Regions from separate parts of the Klebsiella sp. genome, predicted to be linked through region 1. Evidence: predicted binding sites of a transcription regulator. Region 1 holds the regulator's gene; each other region holds the start of a gene.

Region 1 (5,030 bases):
CCGGAGCCGGAACGACTTTCGCTACCGGTGCGGCAGGCTGGGAAACGGCGGAAAACTTCAACATGCGCCGTAAAATGTCGGATGCACTCTCGCCAATATGCTTGGTGTGGCTGGCAATATAGCTATAGAGTTCATCATCAACTTCAATTGTTTTCATCTTAATCCAGTACGATATCTTTTCTGAATACAAGTTGTCGGGATTATAAGGACAAATCCCAACCGCGGATAGCGTCAAACCAGGATGGCGGTAAAACTCGGAAATCTTCCGGGTCTTGCAGCCGGATGGCAGAATGTCCAACATAATACCCTAACCCGACGGAGCGAAAAAAAGAACTTTGCCATGAAATTAAATAGCCGAGCGCAATCTGCACAGAATCCGCACAATAATCCCCCTATCGTCCTGGTCCATGGCCTTTTTGGCAGTCTGGATAACCTTGGGATCCTCGCCCGCGATCTGGTCGCTGACTACGATATTTTACAGGTCGATATGCGAAATCACGGTCTTTCCCCGCGCGCGCCAGAGATGACCTATGCCGCGATGGCTCAGGATTTGATTGATACTCTCAATGAATACCAAATAGAAAAAGCGACCTTTATTGGTCACTCAATGGGCGGTAAGGCGGTCATGGCGCTGAGCGCAATGGCCCCGGAGCGCATCGCTGGCCTGGTTGCGATTGATATTGCACCTGTGGATTATCACGTTCGTCGCCATGATGAAATCTTCGCCGCCATCAATGCCGTGACCGACGCGGGTGCCGCAACGCGTCAACAGGCGGCAGCGGTGATGCGCGAACACCTCAATGAAGAAGGCGTGATTCAGTTTCTGCTGAAATCCTTTGTGGAAGGTCAGTGGCGGTTTAACGTGCCGGTATTGTGGGAGCAATATGACAATATCGTCGGCTGGCAAACCATCCCCGCCTGGCCGCATCCGGCGCAGTTTATCCCCGGCGGTAACTCACCCTACGTAACCGATGCCTACCGTGAGGCTCTGCTGGCTCAATTCCCCCAGGCACGGGCCCATGTGATTGCCGGAGCCGGACATTGGGTACATGCAGAAAAACCAGAGGCTGTTTTACGGGCAATACGCCGTTATTTGACCTCCATAGCCGCGTAACTGGCTAAAATCTGCCCGACCGCGCGGCAGAATGCCCGCGGTCGTTGGCGCAGCCCCTCGCCTGATGTATTATGGCGGGCTATCTGCGTCGGCTATGCCCGACAGCTTGTTTCCCCCGAAGTCACTCTGAATCATGGCAAAAGAACAAACGGACCGTACGACATTAGATTTGTTCGCAACCGAGCGTCGGCCGGGTAGACCGAAAACCAATCCGCTTTCACGCGACGAACAGCTGCGTATCAACAAACGCAATCAGCTCAAGCGCGATAAAGTTCGCGGTTTGAAGCGCGTTGAGCTGAAGCTCAATGCCGATGCGGTTGATGCGCTCAATGAGCTGGCCGAAGCCCGCAACATGAACCGCAGCGATCTGATTGAAGAGATGCTGATGAACCAACTGGCGGCCCTGCGCAGCCAGGATAAAGCCTAAAACCCTCAAAAAATAAGCTTTCATGTAGCAGAGTGTGCAGTCGGGCGTGATTGCTGTTTCCGCGCCCTTCTCAGTTCTGCTATCATTGCCCCTATCTGTGGGCATTTAAGTCCCTACCACATCATTAAGTTTCAAGAGGTTATTTTACTCATGGCAATCATCGGCATCTTTTTTGGCAGCGACACCGGCAACACCGAAAATATTGCAAAAATGATTCAAAAGCAGCTTGGTAAAGATGTTGCTGATGTGCGCGACATTGCCAAGAGCAGCAAAGAAGATCTGCAAGCTCACGATATTCTGCTGCTCGGCATCCCAACCTGGTACTACGGTGAAGCACAGTGTGACTGGGATGATTTCTTCCCGACGCTGGAAGAAGTCGATTTCAACGGCAAACTGGTCGCGCTGTTTGGCTGCGGCGATCAGGAAGACTACGCTGAATACTTCTGTGATGCGCTGGGTACCATTCGCGACATCATCGAACCCCGCGGCGCCACTATCGTTGGTCACTGGCCGACCGCTGGATATCATTTTGAAGCATCTAAAGGTCTGGCAGATGACGACCACTTCGTGGGTCTGGCCATCGACGAAGACCGTCAGCCAGAACTGACTAACGAACGCGTGGAAAAATGGGTAAAACAGATTTCTGAAGAGCTGCACCTCGAAGAAATCAAGAATGCCTGAGTCTAAACGGCGTTATCGTCAGATTTCGCCGAATTAATAGATAAAAGCAATCAAAGTTATAGCTACAAGTTTTTAACTTTTAATCACATATCTGTACAATGTCCTCTGATTTAACGAGGTCACGTGAAGCACTTTGTAGCCAGTGCCTCGTTTTTGACAGCATACAAGGCCCGATGCTTGCAGTTTTCATTTCACCATGGCAGTTCTATAATGAGACGCATTACATCGGGTGATTCTCTGTATTACTTCCGTTGATGGAAGTAGATCGTTTAGCAACAGGACAGATTCCGCATGACTGACAACAATACCGCATTAAAGAAGGCTGGCCTGAAAGTGACACTTCCGCGATTAAAAATCCTGGAAGTCCTGCAGGAACCGGATAACCATCATGTCAGTGCGGAAGACTTATATAAACGCCTGATTGATATGGGTGAAGAGATTGGTCTGGCAACCGTCTATCGCGTACTGAACCAGTTCGACGACGCCGGCATCGTCACCCGTCATAATTTCGAAGGTGGTAAATCCGTTTTCGAGCTAACGCAACAGCATCATCACGATCATCTGATTTGCCTTGATTGCGGCAAAGTGATCGAATTTAGCGATGACTCAATTGAAGCTCGTCAACGTGAGATTGCCTCCCGACACGGTATTCGCCTCACCAACCACAGCCTGTACCTGTACGGTCACTGTGCAGAAGGCGATTGCCGCGAAGATGAACATGCCCACGACGCGGTGGAAAAGTAATTCCCCGTTGCGTAAGCAGCAAAAAGCCAACCTGACGGTTGGCTTTTTTTATGGCTACGAAAAGTAAAAATCAGGGTTTCGTGTTGTTGCTACGAATCTCTTTCCAAATCTGGTCACAGCGCGACTGTACTGCCTGATCGTTACCGGTTTTACGCGCCTGGATACATTGCTGGTAATCCAGTACTCGCACGCTTTCCTGGGTGGCGAACTGCTGATGCTGCTTCTCTTGCTTCAGAACGTCTAATACGCTCTGGCAGGCTTCGACTTTATCTGGGTTACCTTCAGCAGTATTAATACAGGCGCTGTAGGCATCTTTTAACTTTGAATCCTCTTTCGGCGCTGGCGACTGCGTGCAGGCAACCAGACCTGCCGCCACAATGGCGACAAGCAATAGCTTCTTCATAATCGACCTCGGGAAATTGCGGCAGGATCACGCCCGCCGCACTGGCATCAGAAAATGGTGAATGGAGCAATAACCATGAACTTCACGTCGCGCTCATCCTGGAAGATGTTGCCGTAGCCGCCGCTCCAGCTTGGGATATCGGAGTGGTTGTCGTATTGAGTAAAGTGCAGTTTAAACAGCGTACCCTTCGCGCGTCCTTCCTGTACGGTGTACATCGCATCCAGGCTATAGGCTGACTCTTCCAGACGTTTGTCAGGGTTGTAGTAAGCATCAGGAGAAGACATTTTTCCTGGTTTTGCATCCCATGCATAAACATAGGACGCGCCGAAGGCCCAACCCGGCATATTCCAGTTCTTCATGTCATACATCGCACCGAAGAACACCGCTTTTTCACCGTTGGCGTTGAAGTCAGAGCGGTTATCCCACCAGACATCCAGACGACCGTTAGATGAGGCGTAAGTCGGCGTCATACGCTGCAGGAAGTAGCCCTGCTGACCATCGGCTTTAACCCAGGTTCCTTCCAGGCGCAGGTCGAGAACATCAGCAACCTTATAGCCAAAGGTCAATGCCTGTAGCCAGGCGGTACCATCATAAATATCGTTCGCCCCGCCGTTGCTGACTTTATCGCGAGTACCGTAGAACTGGTAGCTGGTGGTTAGCGGCGTGCCTGCGACATCAAATTTGTAGCTGGCCTTAGCGAAATACTGGTCGATGTAACCCTGTGCCTGGCCAAATGCGGCTTCCAGCACGAGGTCATTTTTAAAATCATACTTGGCGCCGAGAGAGTGGAGATAATCAACCTTGGTTTTCTTGTCGTTCTGATAGAACTCATCCATCTCAATGTGCCACGGCGCTTTATATTCGTTTGTCCACATATAGGAGAAACTCAGCGCGCCCGCATCGCCGTAGTCAAAATTAGCACCGGCTTCAGCCCCCTGATAGGTACCCGGCATAAAGCTCCAGTGCGGAGCCAGCAAGGTTTGACCGGTAGGCTGGATATAGCCAGCACGCGCCCATGCCGGGCCAAATTTAAATTTGGCGGCTGCTTTGTACAGGCTGATCCCGCTCTTATCACCGGAATAGTCTTCATCGTAAGTTTTATTGCGTGAGGAGAAAGCGATTTCGTTCGGGTGTCCGCTGTCGCTGCTTTCACCCATTTCGATGGCGGTAAAGGCCGCAACATCAATGCCGAACATATCGGCGGCATAGCCGGACTGGAAGTCGAGGTTGGCGTTCCAGGTGGAATGAGAAAGGTTAGTTTTGTATTTGTCGCCGTCGGTCACATCTTTACGGTCACGTTCACGCTGCCAGTAATAGATGCCGCCGGTTAACGTTGAATCATCAATGAACCCTTCCGCTTTCGCATCCGGTACCATTGCAAAACCTGACAGTGCTGTCACACCGGCGATAGCCAGCGCCAGCGTACTACGTTTGCCACTAAACGTACGCATATGCATATCCTCTTTGACTTTTTAAAAACGCAGTTACCAAGGGCAACTAGCGAAAAAAATAAAATAAAACTGCTTAAAAAGTGGAGCGGTAAAATCCGCATAACCACTGGGTATAGACTATTTTTCGTGACGCGAATTATCAATCTCTTTCGGTGATCAAAGATGAAGATTATGACAAAGCGCACATAATCTATGTCTTTTTGTTTCAGT
Region 2 (5,030 bases), on a different contig from region 1:
CGCTTCGTCCGGGAACAGTGCCAGCTCCAGATCGTTGACCGGACCGGTGGCCAACGTATGGGTCGTCGCCTGCACGCCGTCGATATCCAGCTGATAATCGAAAACTTTGATATTGAGCACCGGGCCAAACAGCGGCTCATCGCCCGCCGCCTTGCCGCTGTCGCGGACGATCTGTTCGGCATCGTAGCGCTGATGGCGGCGCATTTTTTTCAGCTGCCCGGCAAGGCGCGTTGCCAGCTCGGGCAGCGTTTCCTGCGCGTCAATATTGACCGCCAGCGGCAGGACGTTCAGCACCGGCCCGGTAGCGGTTAACGCCGCAGATCCCATGCGGCGCATAAAGATAAAGCCCGCCGCGTAATCCATTCGGCTGCACAGTCTCCCCAACCACAGGGTGGTCAGCGCCAGCGCCAGATCCGCACGCTGACACTGCGGAGCACTCGCTGCCAGACGGCTAAAGACGCCAGAATCGACCTCCAGCTTTATGCGCCAGATATCGGTGCCGCTCGCCCTTCCCGCCAGCGGGACGGCAGACAGCGAAGCCGGAGACGGTAGCGCTTTACGCTGCTCCTGCCAGAACTGTTTGTCGCGCTGCCAGGCGTCGCTACTGTAGTAGCGTTGATACTCTTCCACGACTTCCGCAAAGGGAGTAAACGGCGAGGCAGGCGTTTCTTCACCCCGCTGCCAGGCGCGATAAATTGCAGCGATCTGGCGAGTAATCGCCGGGAAACTGAAGCCATCGACCAGCAAATGGTGATAACGCTGATACCAGTACCATCGATTATCTCCTACCCGTAACAGCTGATGGCAGACCAGCGGATTGCCGCCGTCTACGCGCAGATTCTGTCCGAGCTCGGCCTGCATTAGCGCCATCGCGGCAGCGTGCGGGTCGCTCGCAGTGCGCAGATCCTGATAATCCGGTTCGGCAAACACATAAGTTTCATCGACCCACTGCCAGGCTTCACCGTTATCTTCACAAAACCGCATGCTAAGGGTGTCGGCTTGCGACAGCCCGGTGACAATCGCCCGTCCGAGCAGGTCCGGGTCAATCTCACCGTGCAGTTCTACATAGTGAGCGACGCTCCATGCGCCGGGCAGCGTCGAGAGGCGCTCCGCCATCCAGATCCCCGGCTGTGCCGCTACCAGCGGTAAACGAGTGGTCATGATCGACTCCTTAGGACGCATGGTGCGCGGGGGTGAGGGTTGACCAATTTGCTGCCAGCCAGGCGTTGCACGCGTCCAACGACTGCGGAGAGCACTCTACCGTCCAGCCCTCCGGCAACGCGCAGTGGTGCGGCCACAGGCTGAACTGCTGTTGGTCATTGCGCAGAATGTAAAACTGCCCTTGCGGATTGTCGAAGGGGTTACTGAATTGCATGTCAAATTCCTCGTAAAGCGCGCTTTGCTACTCTTCGCGGCATAAAGGCTGCCACAGCTGGATTAACCCCGCCGTCAGCCCGCCGCGCCAGCAAAGCGCATCATGCCCGCCGTCAACCTGACGCCAGAAAATCGTCTGCTGTTCCAGATGCGCAAGAAGCGCCTGGCTTGCATGAAAAATGATCGGCTCGCGAATACCGGCTTCCAGCCAGATTCGCAGCCCTTGCGGATGTAATTCGCCGCGGCTTAGCCGATCAATCAGCAGGCCCGTCTGCGCCCCGCCGCGATGTGGCCACCAGTAAGAGCCGGACTGACTGAGCACGCAACCAAAGCGCTGCGGCCAGTAGAGCGCGGCGAACATGGCGGCCAGGCCGCCAAAGCTCTGGCCAGCCACCACGGTTCGGTCAGCGCGATCGCTGAAAGGGGCCATCTGACGAACTAACGGCAGCAGCTCTTCCTGAACCGCCATCCAGAACGCTTCATTGCAGGGAAGCTCTTCGGCACGATGCTGATTATCAATCACGTCAATCAGCAGATAAACCGCCTGCGGTAGCCGCTTTTCGCGGGTTAAACCCGCCAGCGGCGACCATATCGGCATGCTTTCGGCCCAGAACTGGCCATCAAGCAGAATCGCCAGAGGGCGCTCTTGCGGATTCGCATCACCGGTAGCGTAAACCCAGATCCGTCGCGTATTGCCGAGGCGCTGACTCTGCCACTCAATGCAGACCGGCGGCTGATAAGGTTCATCGCGCAGCGCCCAGCCCGGTTGTTCCGGGGCTTCAGGCAGCTCCAGCGCAGACACCGCATGACCGCGGCCGCCCTTCCAGCTTTGTGGATTGAGCGGGTCGGAGATCGCGCGCGGCAGCAGTTTGCGCCAGCCTTCGCGCAGCAGCGTGCGGTCCGGGCTATCGCCGTTAAAAAGCTCAGGGGAAAAGTCGTTATCGCACTCGGAGGGAACAAAACAGTAGCTCCCGCGCCAGGTGGGTGAGAGCGTGGTTTGCCAGCACCAGGCATCGGTACCGGGAATGCGCTGCAGCGTTTGCGGCACGGAATTCTTATGGTGGTCAGTCACGCCGGTGATATAAATCCACACCCGCTGGATTGCCGAAGACGTTTCATTGCCTGCCGGATCGCGCCACCAGAAGGTCACCCGGTACTCGCCATCCACGGACTCAATCTGCGGACCGGAGATACTTCGCCACCAACCGTCACTTCCTGTCTTTTGCATTCCTTTTTCAACCTTATGTTTATCGTGACATTTATCAACAAACGTATCAATAAACGCAATATTTATTGATAATATTATTGATAACTATTTTCATTTGCAATAGCGTATTAGCGCGCTGTGGGAAGCGCGTCTTTCAAAATTAAACATGTCAGAGATGGCTTATTTAGAGCCAGGACAGCAGGCGTCATTGTTGCCGGCAGTTTGAACACGGACAGCGCGGAGAACCCGGAGCGTACATAGAGTACGCGAGGAGTACGAGCACTGCCCAGGTTCAAACTGGCAAATAAAATAGCCTGCTGCCGGGTTCTTAGTCAGCGACGGAGTGCGTATGCCCTCTACTGGCAACATTGATACCACCTCCCCTCCCGCTGGGAAGGGCCTTTTGGGGAAGGTGGCGACGAAAAGCAGGATTTACAATGAATAACAGGATCAAATCCCTGGCCTTACTGGTCAATCTGGGAATCTACGGGGCTGCCTTTCCGCTGAGCGCGGCGGAAACCACCTCTGATAGCAAAACCGCCACCGCTGATGAAACCATGGTCGTCACCGCCGCCGAGCAGAACCTTCAGGCTCCCGGTGTATCGACTATTACCGCCGATGAAATTCGTAAACGCCCGCCTGCACGCGACGTATCCGAAATTATCCGCACCATGCCGGGCGTTAACCTGACCGGTAACTCCACCAGCGGCCAGCGCGGCAACAACCGCCAGATTGATATTCGCGGCATGGGCCCGGAAAACACCCTGATCCTGATTGACGGCAAACCCGTCACCAGCCGCAACTCCGTGCGCCAGGGCTGGCGCGGCGAGCGCGATACCCGCGGTGATACCGGCTGGGTTCCGCCAGAAATGATCGAACGCATTGAAGTCCTGCGCGGCCCGGCTGCCGCACGCTACGGTAACGGCGCGGCGGGCGGTGTGGTCAATATCATTACCAAAAAAGGTGGCGATGAGTGGCACGGTTCATGGAATACCTACATGAACGCCCCGGAGCACAAAGACGAAGGCTCGACCAAACGTACCAACTTTAGCCTCACCGGCCCTCTGGGCGGGGATTTCAGCTTCCGCCTTTACGGCAACCTCGATAAAACCCAGGCCGATGCATGGGATATCAACCAGGGTCATCAGTCCGAGCGTACCGGTAACTATGTTGATACGCTGCCTGCTGGTCGTGAAGGCGTCGAAAACAAAGATATCAACGGCTCGGTACGTTGGGACTTCGCGCCAATGCAGTCCCTTGAGCTTGAAGCTGGCTATAGTCGCCAGGGCAACCTCTATGCAGGTGACACGCAAAACACCAACACCAACCAGCGGGTAAAAGACAACTACGGTAAAGAGACTAACCGCCTCTATCGCCAGAACTACTCCCTGACCTGGAACGGCGGTTGGGATAACGGCGTCACCACCAGCAACTGGGTACAGTACGAGCACACCCGCAACTCCCGTACGCCTGAAGGTTTAGCGGGCGGAACGGAAGGGATTTTCGATCCAAACTCCGCATCCAAATATGTCGATTCCGATCTGAACGATGTGATGCTGCACAGCGAAGTCAGCATTCCGTTTGACCTGTGGGTTAATCAGAACCTGACGCTCGGTACCGAATGGAACCAGCAGCGTATGAAGGATATGCTTTCTAACTCGCAAACCTTTATGGGCGGCGATATTCCAGGCTACGACAGCACTAACCGTAGTCCTTATTCGAAAGCTGAGATTTTCTCGTTGTTTGCCGAAAACAATATCGAGCTGACCGACACCACCATGCTGACGCCTGGTCTGCGTTTCGATCACCATAGCATCGTGGGCAACAACTGGAGCCCGTCGCTGAACTTGTCCCAGGGACTTTGGGATGACTTCACCTTGAAAATGGGTATTGCCCGCGCCTATAAAGCGCCGAGCCTCTATCAAACCAACCCTAACTATATTCTCTATAGCAAAGGGCAAGGCTGCTATGCTACCGGTGCCGCCACCGGTATCGGCTGCTACATGATGGGGAATGACGACCTGAAGGCCGAGACCAGCGTTAACAAAGAGATTGGCCTTGAGTTCAAACGCGACGGCTGGCTGGCCGGGGTGACCTGGTTCCGCAACGATTATAAAAACAAGATTGAGGCGGGTACCGTTCCGCTTAGCCGCACCTCCATTACCAGCAAGGGGAAAACGACCTACACCGATATCTATCAGTGGGAAAACGTTCCTAAAGCCGTAGTTGAAGGTCTGGAAGGTACGTTGAATATACCGGTTAGCGAGACCGTTAACTGGACCAACAATATTACCTACATGCTGCAGAGCAAGAATAAAGAGACCGGTGAACGACTGTCGATCATTCCTGAATATACGCTGAACTCGACCCTGAGCTGGCAGGTTCATCAGGATGTTTCGCTGCAATCCACCCTGACCTGGTACGGCAAACAAGAGCCGAAGAAATACGA
Region 3 (5,030 bases), on a different contig from region 1:
TTACCGATGATTCGCTCGAGGCGACGATGCCGGTAGACGGTCGCACCCATCAGCCCTTTGGGCTACTGCACGGCGGCGCGTCGGTGGTGTTAGCCGAAACGTTAGGCTCGGTGGCCGGCTATTTGTGTAGCGAAGGAGAGCAGAAGGTGGTGGGGCTGGAGGTCAATGCCAATCACATTCGCTCGGTGCGTAGCGGCAGGGTTCGCGGCGTGTGCCGGGCGCTGCACGTTGGCTCTCGCCACCAGGTCTGGCAAATCGAAATCTCTGATGAGCAGGGGCGTCTTTGCTGCTCTTCGCGGCTCACCACGGCAGTGATATAAGATAATCAGGGGGGAGCATTTCCCCCCTGAACTTTACTGCGTCTCGTCTTTAATGGTTTCACTTGCTCCATTCTTCTGCACTGAAGCAATCCCCTTTTTCGCAGCCTCCTTAGATGAATACATTTCACTGGAGGCAATCGTTTCGTGATTATCCGCTTTTAGCACAAAATACCAGGGTTGAGAGACGTTCTTTTCCGATTTTTTTATGACGTAATAGCCCATTCTTCACTCCTTATATGAGTTACCCACGCCATAATCTGTAGACCATCATCTCTCATATGACAAGTATTCACATGATAAATATAAAATAATAAAAACTTCGTAATATATATGCTAATATTTTAGATACGAAAGATTTACAAGGTAACAAAGAGGACGGAGTTAGCTATGGGTATCATTTCCTGGATTATTTTTGGGCTTATTGCCGGTATTTTAGCCAAGTGGATTATGCCGGGGAAAGACGGCGGTGGTTTTATCGTTACCGTAATTCTCGGTGTCATCGGTGCTGTAGTTGGTGGCTGGATCAGCACCTTCTTCGGTTTTGGCAAGGTGGACGGGTTTAATTTTGGTAGCTTTATCGTGGCGGTAATCGGTGCGTTGGTGGTACTGTTTATCTACAGGAAGATTAAGAGCTAATTCTTCCTGCGCACGAATTGAGTCATAAAATGAAGAGGCTGCCGCCAATGTCGGCAGCCTTTTTTAATCGTTATAAATCACCTGATTGGCTGATAAATCCATGGCGAAGTTATAGGCTTACAGGCTCGGCATATCAGGCATTGGCACGACTTCCACGCGAACTTCATAATGTTTAGCTTTGCTGGCAGGAATAAGCGGTGTGAGTTTATTAATGGTTTCAACCGGGTTATCGGTTGCCACTGTTGCGGAGAATAATACCGGCTTTTGCGGTGGTAAAGGGGGAAACGGCATCGGACCGTGGCCCTGAGTGAGTTCAAACGGCGGATGGCCTGCATTATTGGCTGTCGGTACGGGAGCCTCTGCTTTATCTGCGGCAAAAGCGCTGGCGGCTGTAATCGAAACAATTGCGAAAAGTGCAATGATTGCTTTTTTCATTTTTATCACCTCGTGAGTTTGTGGATAAAAGCATAGAGGGTACGCTTTTGGCAAACAATCCCACGGCGGGCGAATCCTATGAATCTCCTTATTTCTTAACGAATGTGAAGGCCTTACCGAAGACGGCGAGGCTCACGGATTTATAGTGGGAAGAGGTTAATCGAGCAAAACGCTTATAATTAACAATACGACCATACACATCGACATTACATCTGTTTCTATATCCATAATCCAGTACTACATACGTTCCTGATAAGTCAGCATTGTGACATTGCGTTTAAAGATGAAGAAAATTTAGCAGCTCATTTTACACGAACTAGCTTTTGGCAAATAAATCTTTATTTCTGTGAAACAGGAGTACTTATAATGAAAATGAATAGAATCTATTGCATGAATGTATTTGCTTTGAAGTAGTATGAGAATTGTTCGTTTTTCGCTCACTCACTGCGAGTCGAGCACTGGGGCTAAGCGGCTGATTTGACACATCGGGGTAATCAGCAGAACGACTCTTTTTCTATTTCAAAAATCGGTATTTTCGATACATCTTTTCCATTGCACCTCAGAACACCGCCTGATAATAAATAACTTATTATTTTTCAGTATATTAAAACAAAAAATGATGGGCTGAAAACGCGGGGAACAGGGTCTATGCTTATAAAAAGTACAAAAAAAGAGCCTGATAGTGGAATACCCCTTCTCTGGATGGGTTGAAGTGATAATCATTATCACTAACATGGCGGGTATGCCCTGATGGCGTCAACCTATGAGGTAGAGCGATGGACTTACAAGCAGGAACTTTTAATCCCGACGATTTTAGCTGGCGCGGTCTGGAGATGACTCCGGCCGCCGCCGCCCATATTTGCGATCTGGTCCGTAAGCAACCCGAAATGCAGGGACTGCGTCTTGGCGTCAAAACCAGCGGCTGCGCCGGTTTTGGATACGTCCTCGAATTAATCGCCGAACCGGCGAAAGACGACCTGTTGTTCGAGCGTGACGGCGCGAAGCTGTGGGCACCGCTGCAAGCTATGCCGTTTATCGATGGCACCGAGCTTGATTACGTTCGCGAAGGCTTAAATCAGATCTTTAAATTCCATAATCCAAAAGCCCAGCACGAATGCGGCTGCGGTGAAAGTTTTGGCGTTCAGGCGGAGTAACTATGTCTCGTAATACTGAAGCAACTGACGATGTCAAAACCTGGAGCGGCGGGCCACTCAACTATAAAGAAGGCTTTTTTACCCAGCTACAGACCGATGAGCTGGCGAAAGGCATAAATGAAGAGGTGGTTCGGGCGATTTCTGCACGCCGCAATGAGCCAGAATGGATGCTGGAGTTTCGTCTTAATGCGTTTAAAGCCTGGCAGGCGATGGAAGAACCACACTGGCTGAAAGCGCACTACGACAAGCTGAACTATCAGGATTACAGCTATTATTCAGCGCCCTCCTGCGGCAACTGCGATGACACCTGCGCATCTGAACCCGGGGCTCAGCAACAAACCGGTCCCAGCGCATTTCTGACCAATGAAGTGGAAGAGGCGTTTAACCTGCTCGGCGTGCCGGTACGTGAAGGGCGAGAAGTGGCCGTCGACGCCATTTTTGACTCGGTTTCCGTGGCGACCACCTACCGCGAAAAGCTGGCGGAGCAGGGGATTATTTTCTGTTCCTTCGGCGAAGCGATCCACGATCACCCTGAGCTGGTGAAAAAGTATCTCGGCACCGTGGTGCCCGGCAATGACAACTTCTTTGCCGCCCTTAACGCGGCGGTCGCATCTGATGGCACCTTTATCTACGTGCCGAAAGGCGTACGCTGCCCGATGGAACTGTCGACCTACTTCCGTATTAACGCCGAGAAAACCGGCCAGTTTGAACGCACGATTCTGGTGGCCGATGAAGGTAGCTACGTCAGCTATATTGAAGGCTGCTCGGCACCGGTACGCGATAGCTACCAGCTGCACGCGGCGGTGGTCGAAGTCATTATTCATAAAGACGCCGAGGTGAAGTACTCCACGGTGCAAAACTGGTTCCCCGGCGACAACAACACTGGCGGGATCCTTAACTTCGTCACCAAACGTGCCCTGTGCGAAGGTGAAAACAGCAAAATGTCGTGGACCCAGTCGGAGACCGGCTCGGCAATCACCTGGAAATACCCGAGCTGTATTCTGCGCGGCGACAACTCTATCGGTGAATTCTTCTCGGTGGCGCTCACCAGCGGTCATCAACAGGCGGATACCGGGACCAAAATGATTCATATCGGTAAAAATACCCGCTCGACGATTATCTCGAAGGGGATTTCCGCCGGTCATAGTCAGAATAGTTATCGCGGGCTGGTGAAAATCATGCCGACGGCGACCAACGCGCGCAACTTTACCCAATGCGACTCCATGCTGATTGGCCCGGATAGCGGGGCGCATACCTTCCCGTATGTGGAATGCCGCAACAACAGCGCTCAGCTGGAGCATGAAGCCACTACGTCGCGTATTGGTGAAGACCAACTGTTCTACTGTCTACAGCGCGGGATCAGCGAAGACGATGCGATTTCAATGATCGTCAATGGTTTCTGTAAGGACGTCTTCTCAGAGCTGCCGCTGGAATTTGCCGTTGAAGCGCAAAAATTGCTGGCGATTAGTCTTGAACACAGCGTCGGCTGATAACAAAGGAAATAAGATGTTAAGTATTAAAAATTTGCAGGTCGCCGTTGAAGATAAAGAGATCCTGCGCGGACTGAATCTGGACGTTCGCCCTGGCGAAGTGCATGCGATTATGGGGCCAAATGGTTCCGGAAAAAGTACGCTTTCGGCAACGCTCGCCGGGCGCGAAGACTATGAAGTTACCGGCGGCAGCGTGGAGTTTAAAGGCAAAGATCTGCTGGATCTGGCCCCTGAAGATCGCGCGGGCGAGGGCATTTTTATGGCCTTCCAGTATCCGGTAGAGATCCCCGGCGTCAGCAATCAGTTTTTCCTGCAAACCGCACTTAACGCTGTGCGCAGCTACCGCGGCCAGGAGCAGCTCGACCGTTTTGACTTCCAGGATCTGATGGAAGAGAAAATTAAGCTGCTGAAAATGCCGGAGGATCTGCTGACCCGTTCAGTTAACGTTGGCTTCTCCGGCGGCGAGAAAAAGCGCAACGATATCCTGCAGATGGCGGTGCTGGAACCGGAGCTGTGCATCCTGGATGAGTCTGACTCGGGGCTGGACATTGACGCTCTGAAGATTGTTTCCGATGGCGTCAACTCCCTGCGCGACGGCAAGCGCTCGTTTATTATCGTCACCCACTATCAGCGTATTCTCGACTACATCAAGCCTGATTACGTCCACGTGCTGTATCAGGGTCGGATTGTGAAATCCGGCGATTTTACTCTGGTCAAACAACTGGAGGAGCAGGGCTATGGCTGGCTTACCGAACAGCAGTAACGCGCTGCAACAGTGGCATCATCTGTTTGAAGCCCAGAGCGAACAGCGTAGCCCACAGGCGCACCAGCATCTGCAACAATTACTGCGTCTGGGCTTGCCAACGCGTAAGCATGAAAACTGGAAATATACGCCACTGGATGCATTGCTCAACCAGACCTTTGTGACGGCTCAGCCGGAGGCGCTGACTCCTGCGCAGCGGGATACTCTGGCACTGCCCATCGATGCCTGGCGT
Region 4 (5,030 bases), on a different contig from region 1:
CACGCCTCGATGCGCGATGATTTTGAAATCACCGTACCGCAGATCGATACCCTGGTGGACATCGTCAAAGCGACCATCGGCGATAAAGGCGGTGTCCGCATGACCGGCGGCGGTTTCGGCGGCTGTATTGTCGCGCTGGTGCCGGAAGATCTGGTCGATACCGTGCAGCAGGCCGTTGCCAAAGAGTACGAAGCAAAAACCGGTATCAAAGAAACGTTCTACGTGTGCAAGCCGTCTCAGGGAGCAGGACAATGCTAAATCAAACAACGGAGCTGGCGCCGGACGGCCAGCCGTGGAATATCCTCATCCTGCGTAACGACGCGGGGATGACGGTGACCGTCATGGATTGGGGCGCCACGCTGCTCTCCGCGCAGGTGACGCTGGCTGACGGCAGCGTGCGCGAAGCGCTGCTCGGCTGCGCGACTCCTGGCGACTATACGCGCCAGGCCGCCTATCTCGGCGCTTCCGTCGGTCGTTACGCTAACCGCATCGCTAACAGCCGCTTTACGCTGGATGGTTGTACCGTCAATCTGACCCCGTCCAACGAAGCGGGCCATCAGTTGCACGGCGGGCCAGATGGTTTTGATAAGCGCCGCTGGCAGATTGTCAGCACTGATGCTCGTCACGTGCTGTTTTCACTCTCGTCTAACGATGGCGATCAGGGATTCCCCGGCAATCTGACGGCAACGGCGCACTATCGCCTGACCGACGATAATCGGATCTCCATCGAATATCGCGCCACCGTTGACCAACCCTGTCCGGTGAATTTGACCAACCACGTCTATTTCAACCTCGACGGCGTGCAGAGTGACGTGCGCAACCACAGGCTGCAAATTTTCGCTGATGTTTATTTGCCGGTAGAGAGCGACGGTATTCCGGGGGGCGATCTGCAAAACGTCACCCTCACCAGCTTCGATTTCCGCACGCCGAAGGTGCTGGCAGATGATTTCTTGCGCGACGAAGACCAGCAAAAAGTGAAAGGCTACGACCACGCCTTCCTGCTTCAGGCGCTGGGCGATGCCAGCAGTCCGGCGGCTCACGTCTGGTCGCAGGACGAAAAACTGCAGATGACGGTCTATACCTCCGCTCCGGCCCTGCAATTCTACTCCGGCAACTATCTGGGCGGCACGCCGTCGCGTACGGCGCAACCGTACGATGACTGGCAAGGTCTGGCGCTGGAAAGCGAGTTCCTGCCAGATTCGCCGAACCATCCGGAATGGCCGCAGCCGGATTGCGTTCTACGCCCCGGCGAAGAGTACGTCAGCCTGACGGAATATCAGTTTATTGTGAAATAATCCCAAGCCCTCCTGATGGAGGGTTTTTTTATCCTTTCGCTGAAAAATACGCCACTTACAGACAAAAACATAACCTCAATTTTACAAGCACCTTACACTGAGCCACTATTTTCGCTATGGTTAGGGATAAGCATTGCCGTGAGGTAAATCACAGCAATATAATGAGAATAGTTATCAATCAATAAATATATACACTACAGCATTCGGGTCGCATCAAGGCGGCAAATGAACGAATCTCTGGAAGCATAGTTAACTATGTGACCAGGGTGAGTGAAAGCAGCCAACAATGAGGCGGCGCGAAGGATGACGTGTATTGAGGAGTAAGAGAATGGCTGTAACTAAGCTGGTACTCGTTCGTCACGGCGAAAGCCAATGGAACAACGAAAACCGTTTCACCGGTTGGTATGACGTTGACCTGTCTGAAAAAGGCGTTGGTGAAGCAAAAGCAGCCGGTAAGCTGCTGAAAGAAGAAGGCTTCAGCTTCGATTTTGCTTATACCTCTGTGCTGAAACGTGCCATCCACACTCTGTGGAACGTGCTGGACGAACTGGATCAGGCCTGGCTGCCGGTTGAGAAATCCTGGAAACTGAACGAGCGTCATTACGGTGCGCTGCAGGGTCTGAACAAAGCAGAAACCGCTGAAAAATACGGTGACGAGCAGGTTAAGCAGTGGCGTCGTGGCTTTGCGGTAACACCGCCGGAGCTGACCAAAGACGATGAGCGCTATCCGGGGCACGATCCGCGTTACGCAAAACTGACCGATGCAGAACTGCCGACCACCGAAAGCCTGGCGCTGACTATCGACCGCGTTGTGCCTTACTGGAACGAAACCATTCTGCCGCGTCTGAAAAGCGGTGAGCGCGTGATTATCGCCGCTCACGGCAACTCCCTGCGTGCGCTGGTGAAGTACCTCGACAACATGGGCGAAGCAGAAATTCTCGAGCTGAACATTCCAACCGGCGTGCCGCTGGTGTATGAATTCGACGAAAACTTCAAACCTATCAAACACTACTATCTGGGCAATGCCGACGAGATCGCCGCGAAAGCCGCAGCCGTTGCAAACCAGGGTAAAGCGAAGTAATTAATTTACCGGATAGCCCAGGCTATCCGGTAGCTTCTATACCCTGATAACCCCGTCCAGAATCACTTGTGGCCTTCCCTGAGAACAGCGCTCTACTCGACTTCGCACATTGAACACTTCCGCCAAATTTTCAGTTGTAATCACCGCCTCCGGCGCACCGCTTGCCACCAACTCCCCTTCTTTAAGCATCAGAACATGTTCGCCATGCTGCAAAGCGATGTTGATATCATGCACCACAACCAGCGTGACCATATTTCGTGTGCGGGTCTCCCTCGCGATTAAATCCATCACGTGAAATTGATAATTCAGATCGAGCGCGCTAAGAGGCTCATCTAGTAGTAACAGCTGCGGGTGGCGGATTAGCGATTGCGCAAGCCCTACCAGCTGCCGCTGGCCGCCGGAAAGCTGGTCAAGATAGCGCAACGATAAATGAGCAATCCCAAGCTGATCCAGCAATGTCAGCACCTGGGCTTCTCTATGGCGAGGCTCCCGATCTCCCGATGCGCGCTGAGCAACAACAATTGATTCCAGTACCTGTAGGTGGACGCCCTGCGGCAGCGACTGCGGTAAAAACACCACTTTCTTTGCACGTTCGGCAAAAGATAGCGACAGCAGGTTTTCTCCTGACAATAGCACTTCGCCATACGCTTTGTTCAGCCCGGCCAATGAACGTAGCAAAGTCGATTTCCCGCAGCCATTTGGCCCCAAAAGAACGGTAATTTTTCCGCAAGGGAGTTCTGAAATATTCAGATTGCGGATCACCGGTCTTTTAAGGTACCCGGCGTTGATACCCCGAAGGCTTAAACCGCTCATGACATACTCCCGCGATGGCGCACAATAATGCTCAGGAAAAACGGTACGCCAACTAACGAGGTAACGATTCCGACGGGAATAATAATGCCAGGGAAAATATTCTTAGACGCAATAGAGGCCAATGAAAGCACCAGCCCGCCGGTCAATACACTGCCGGGTAGAAAAAAACGGTGGTCTTCGCCAAAAAGCATGCGCGCAATATGCGGTGCCACAAGCCCAATAAAACCAATCGGACCGACAAACGCAACCGATAGCGCCGACAGTAAGCTAATACGCAGCAACGAAGATAAACGCAGGCGGCGTACATCAATGCCAAAGCTCATGGCCCGATCCTCACCGAGGCGCAGCGCCGTAAGCTGCCAGGCGCTGCGCATTGACCATAGCATAACAATGACAAACGCCAGCGCCAGGGTGAGCAATTTTTCCCATGATGCTCGCGCCAGACTGCCCATCGTCCAGAACACCAGTCCCTGCAAAGTGTCTTCATCAGCAATAAACTGCATCATCGACACCAGGGCATTAAAGGTAAAAACCAGTGCAATACCAAACAGCACCACCCCGGAGGTGGCGACGCGGGTCCAACGGGTAATCCCATCCAGCAGCAGTGCGGACAATAAGGCAAAAACAAACGCATTCGCCGGAATAGCCCACGATGACGGTACTCCAGGAATGCTAATCCCCAATATGATGGCTAACGCTGCGCCGAATGCCGCCGCGGATGACACCCCAAGAGTGAATGGGCTGGCCAGCGGGTTATTCAGAATAGTTTGCATTTCAGCGCCCGCCAGACCAAGCGCCATACCCACTAACAGCGCCATCAGCGCATAAGGCAAACGGATCTGCCAGACAATAATCCGCGTCCCAGGACTGACGCTCGCCGGATGTAAAAGGCTTTGCCAGAGTTCAGTAAAAGACAAGCCCGCCGGACCAAATGTAAAGTCCAGCAGCAGCGACACGATAATTGCCAGCGCGATCCCTAGCGCCAACAGTAGCCGTTTGCGTACGATCAGGCGATAGCGACGGCTAATCGACTCTAACGACCTCTCATCAGTAGGTTGCGACATAACAATCCTTCGAGGTCGGCCTATTTCGGCGGGTTGAGCACATCGTTAATCTGCGCATCATTGAGCGTTATGCCAAAGAATTGCTGATAAAAAAGACGCGTTTCCAGATCCATATCCACATCGGTAAAGCGCTGGGGGTAGAGCATTTTAGCCAACCAGAGGAACTGCATGGCCTCCTCGCTGGTCTCTCTACACCACCAGAACATCCCTTTCGGATTCACGTAAACACGATGGTTGAGTACCGCATCAACCTGTGACCACTGAGGAGAGGTCATAATCGTATCAGCATCGCGCTTATTCATCGCCACGATAACGGCTGGATTCGCCGCAACAATTCGCTCAAGCGGCACTTCCCCGGCCCGATTCGGTTTATTCGTAAACCAGTTTTCAGCAATGTTCCTTGCGCCAGCAAGCTCCATCCAGTCCTGGTTAAGCGATGGTTTTCCGGTTGTGGTCAGCGGGTTTCCCATACTGTGATACACCGCAACGCGCTCATTTGGCGGCACATCTTTCAGGCGCTCTTTCACCAGCGCTACATTCTGCTCAAAATAGCGCTGATAGCGTTTCGCTTTTTCCTGAGCATCAGGCCCCAGCACGTCTGCCGTTTTTTGAATCCGTGAGGTCAGAGCCTGCATTGAGTTGGCTTCAAAGGCCAAAACCCGCACGCCTGCCTGCTCGAGCAGAGCTTGTTTCGGCACGGTCATCGATTTCGGCACAAACAGCAACTGGGTACCCAATGAGATAATCTGTTCAGGATCAAGTTCATGGCCACCATTC

The links. Region 1 encodes Fur, which represses iron uptake genes when iron is present. Its sites were predicted from a motif close to ATAATAATGAGAACNACTATCAA; they were not measured.
Region 2: fes (enterochelin esterase) is a predicted target of Fur. The motif match lies at 2,674-2,696, and genes of this name have one in related genera.
Region 3: sufA (Fe-S cluster assembly scaffold SufA) is a predicted target of Fur. The motif match lies at 2,104-2,126, and genes of this name have one in related genera.
Region 4: gpmA (2,3-diphosphoglycerate-dependent phosphoglycerate mutase) is a predicted target of Fur. The motif match lies at 1,451-1,473, and genes of this name have one in related genera.

What each region holds. Positions count from the first base shown of each region.
Region 1 covers NZ_JAPUEW010000075.1:119,619-124,648, reverse strand. The annotation lists gene seqA (replication initiation negative regulator SeqA) at 1-157, opposite strand, end outside; gene ybfF (esterase) at 341-1,114, shown strand; gene ybfE (LexA regulated protein) at 1,248-1,541, shown strand; gene fldA (flavodoxin FldA) at 1,692-2,222, shown strand; gene fur (ferric iron uptake transcriptional regulator) at 2,514-2,966, shown strand; gene QVF11_RS22580 (ChiQ/YbfN family lipoprotein) at 3,037-3,369, opposite strand; gene chiP (chitoporin ChiP) at 3,417-4,820, opposite strand.
Region 2 covers NZ_JAPUEW010000073.1:2,808-7,837, forward strand. The annotation lists gene entF (enterobactin non-ribosomal peptide synthetase EntF) at 1-1,161, opposite strand, end outside; gene QVF11_RS21770 (MbtH family protein) at 1,172-1,375, opposite strand; gene fes (enterochelin esterase) at 1,403-2,653, opposite strand; gene QVF11_RS21780 (TonB-dependent siderophore receptor) at 3,019-5,030, shown strand, end outside.
Region 3 covers NZ_JAPUEW010000052.1:11,491-16,520, reverse strand. The annotation lists gene menI (1,4-dihydroxy-2-naphthoyl-CoA hydrolase) at 1-320, shown strand, start outside; gene QVF11_RS16345 (YegP family protein) at 354-542, opposite strand; gene QVF11_RS16340 (GlsB/YeaQ/YmgE family stress response membrane protein) at 708-956, shown strand; gene QVF11_RS16335 (hypothetical protein) at 1,074-1,391, opposite strand; gene sufA (Fe-S cluster assembly scaffold SufA) at 2,168-2,545, shown strand; gene sufB (Fe-S cluster assembly protein SufB) at 2,548-4,035, shown strand; gene sufC (Fe-S cluster assembly ATPase SufC) at 4,052-4,798, shown strand; gene sufD (Fe-S cluster assembly protein SufD) at 4,773-5,030, shown strand, end outside.
Region 4 covers NZ_JAPUEW010000020.1:9,529-14,558, forward strand. The annotation lists gene galK (galactokinase) at 1-258, shown strand, start outside; gene galM (galactose-1-epimerase) at 252-1,295, shown strand; gene gpmA (2,3-diphosphoglycerate-dependent phosphoglycerate mutase) at 1,624-2,376, shown strand; gene QVF11_RS07995 (ABC transporter ATP-binding protein) at 2,413-3,189, opposite strand; gene QVF11_RS08000 (FecCD family ABC transporter permease) at 3,186-4,253, opposite strand; gene QVF11_RS08005 (ABC transporter substrate-binding protein) at 4,274-5,030, opposite strand, start outside.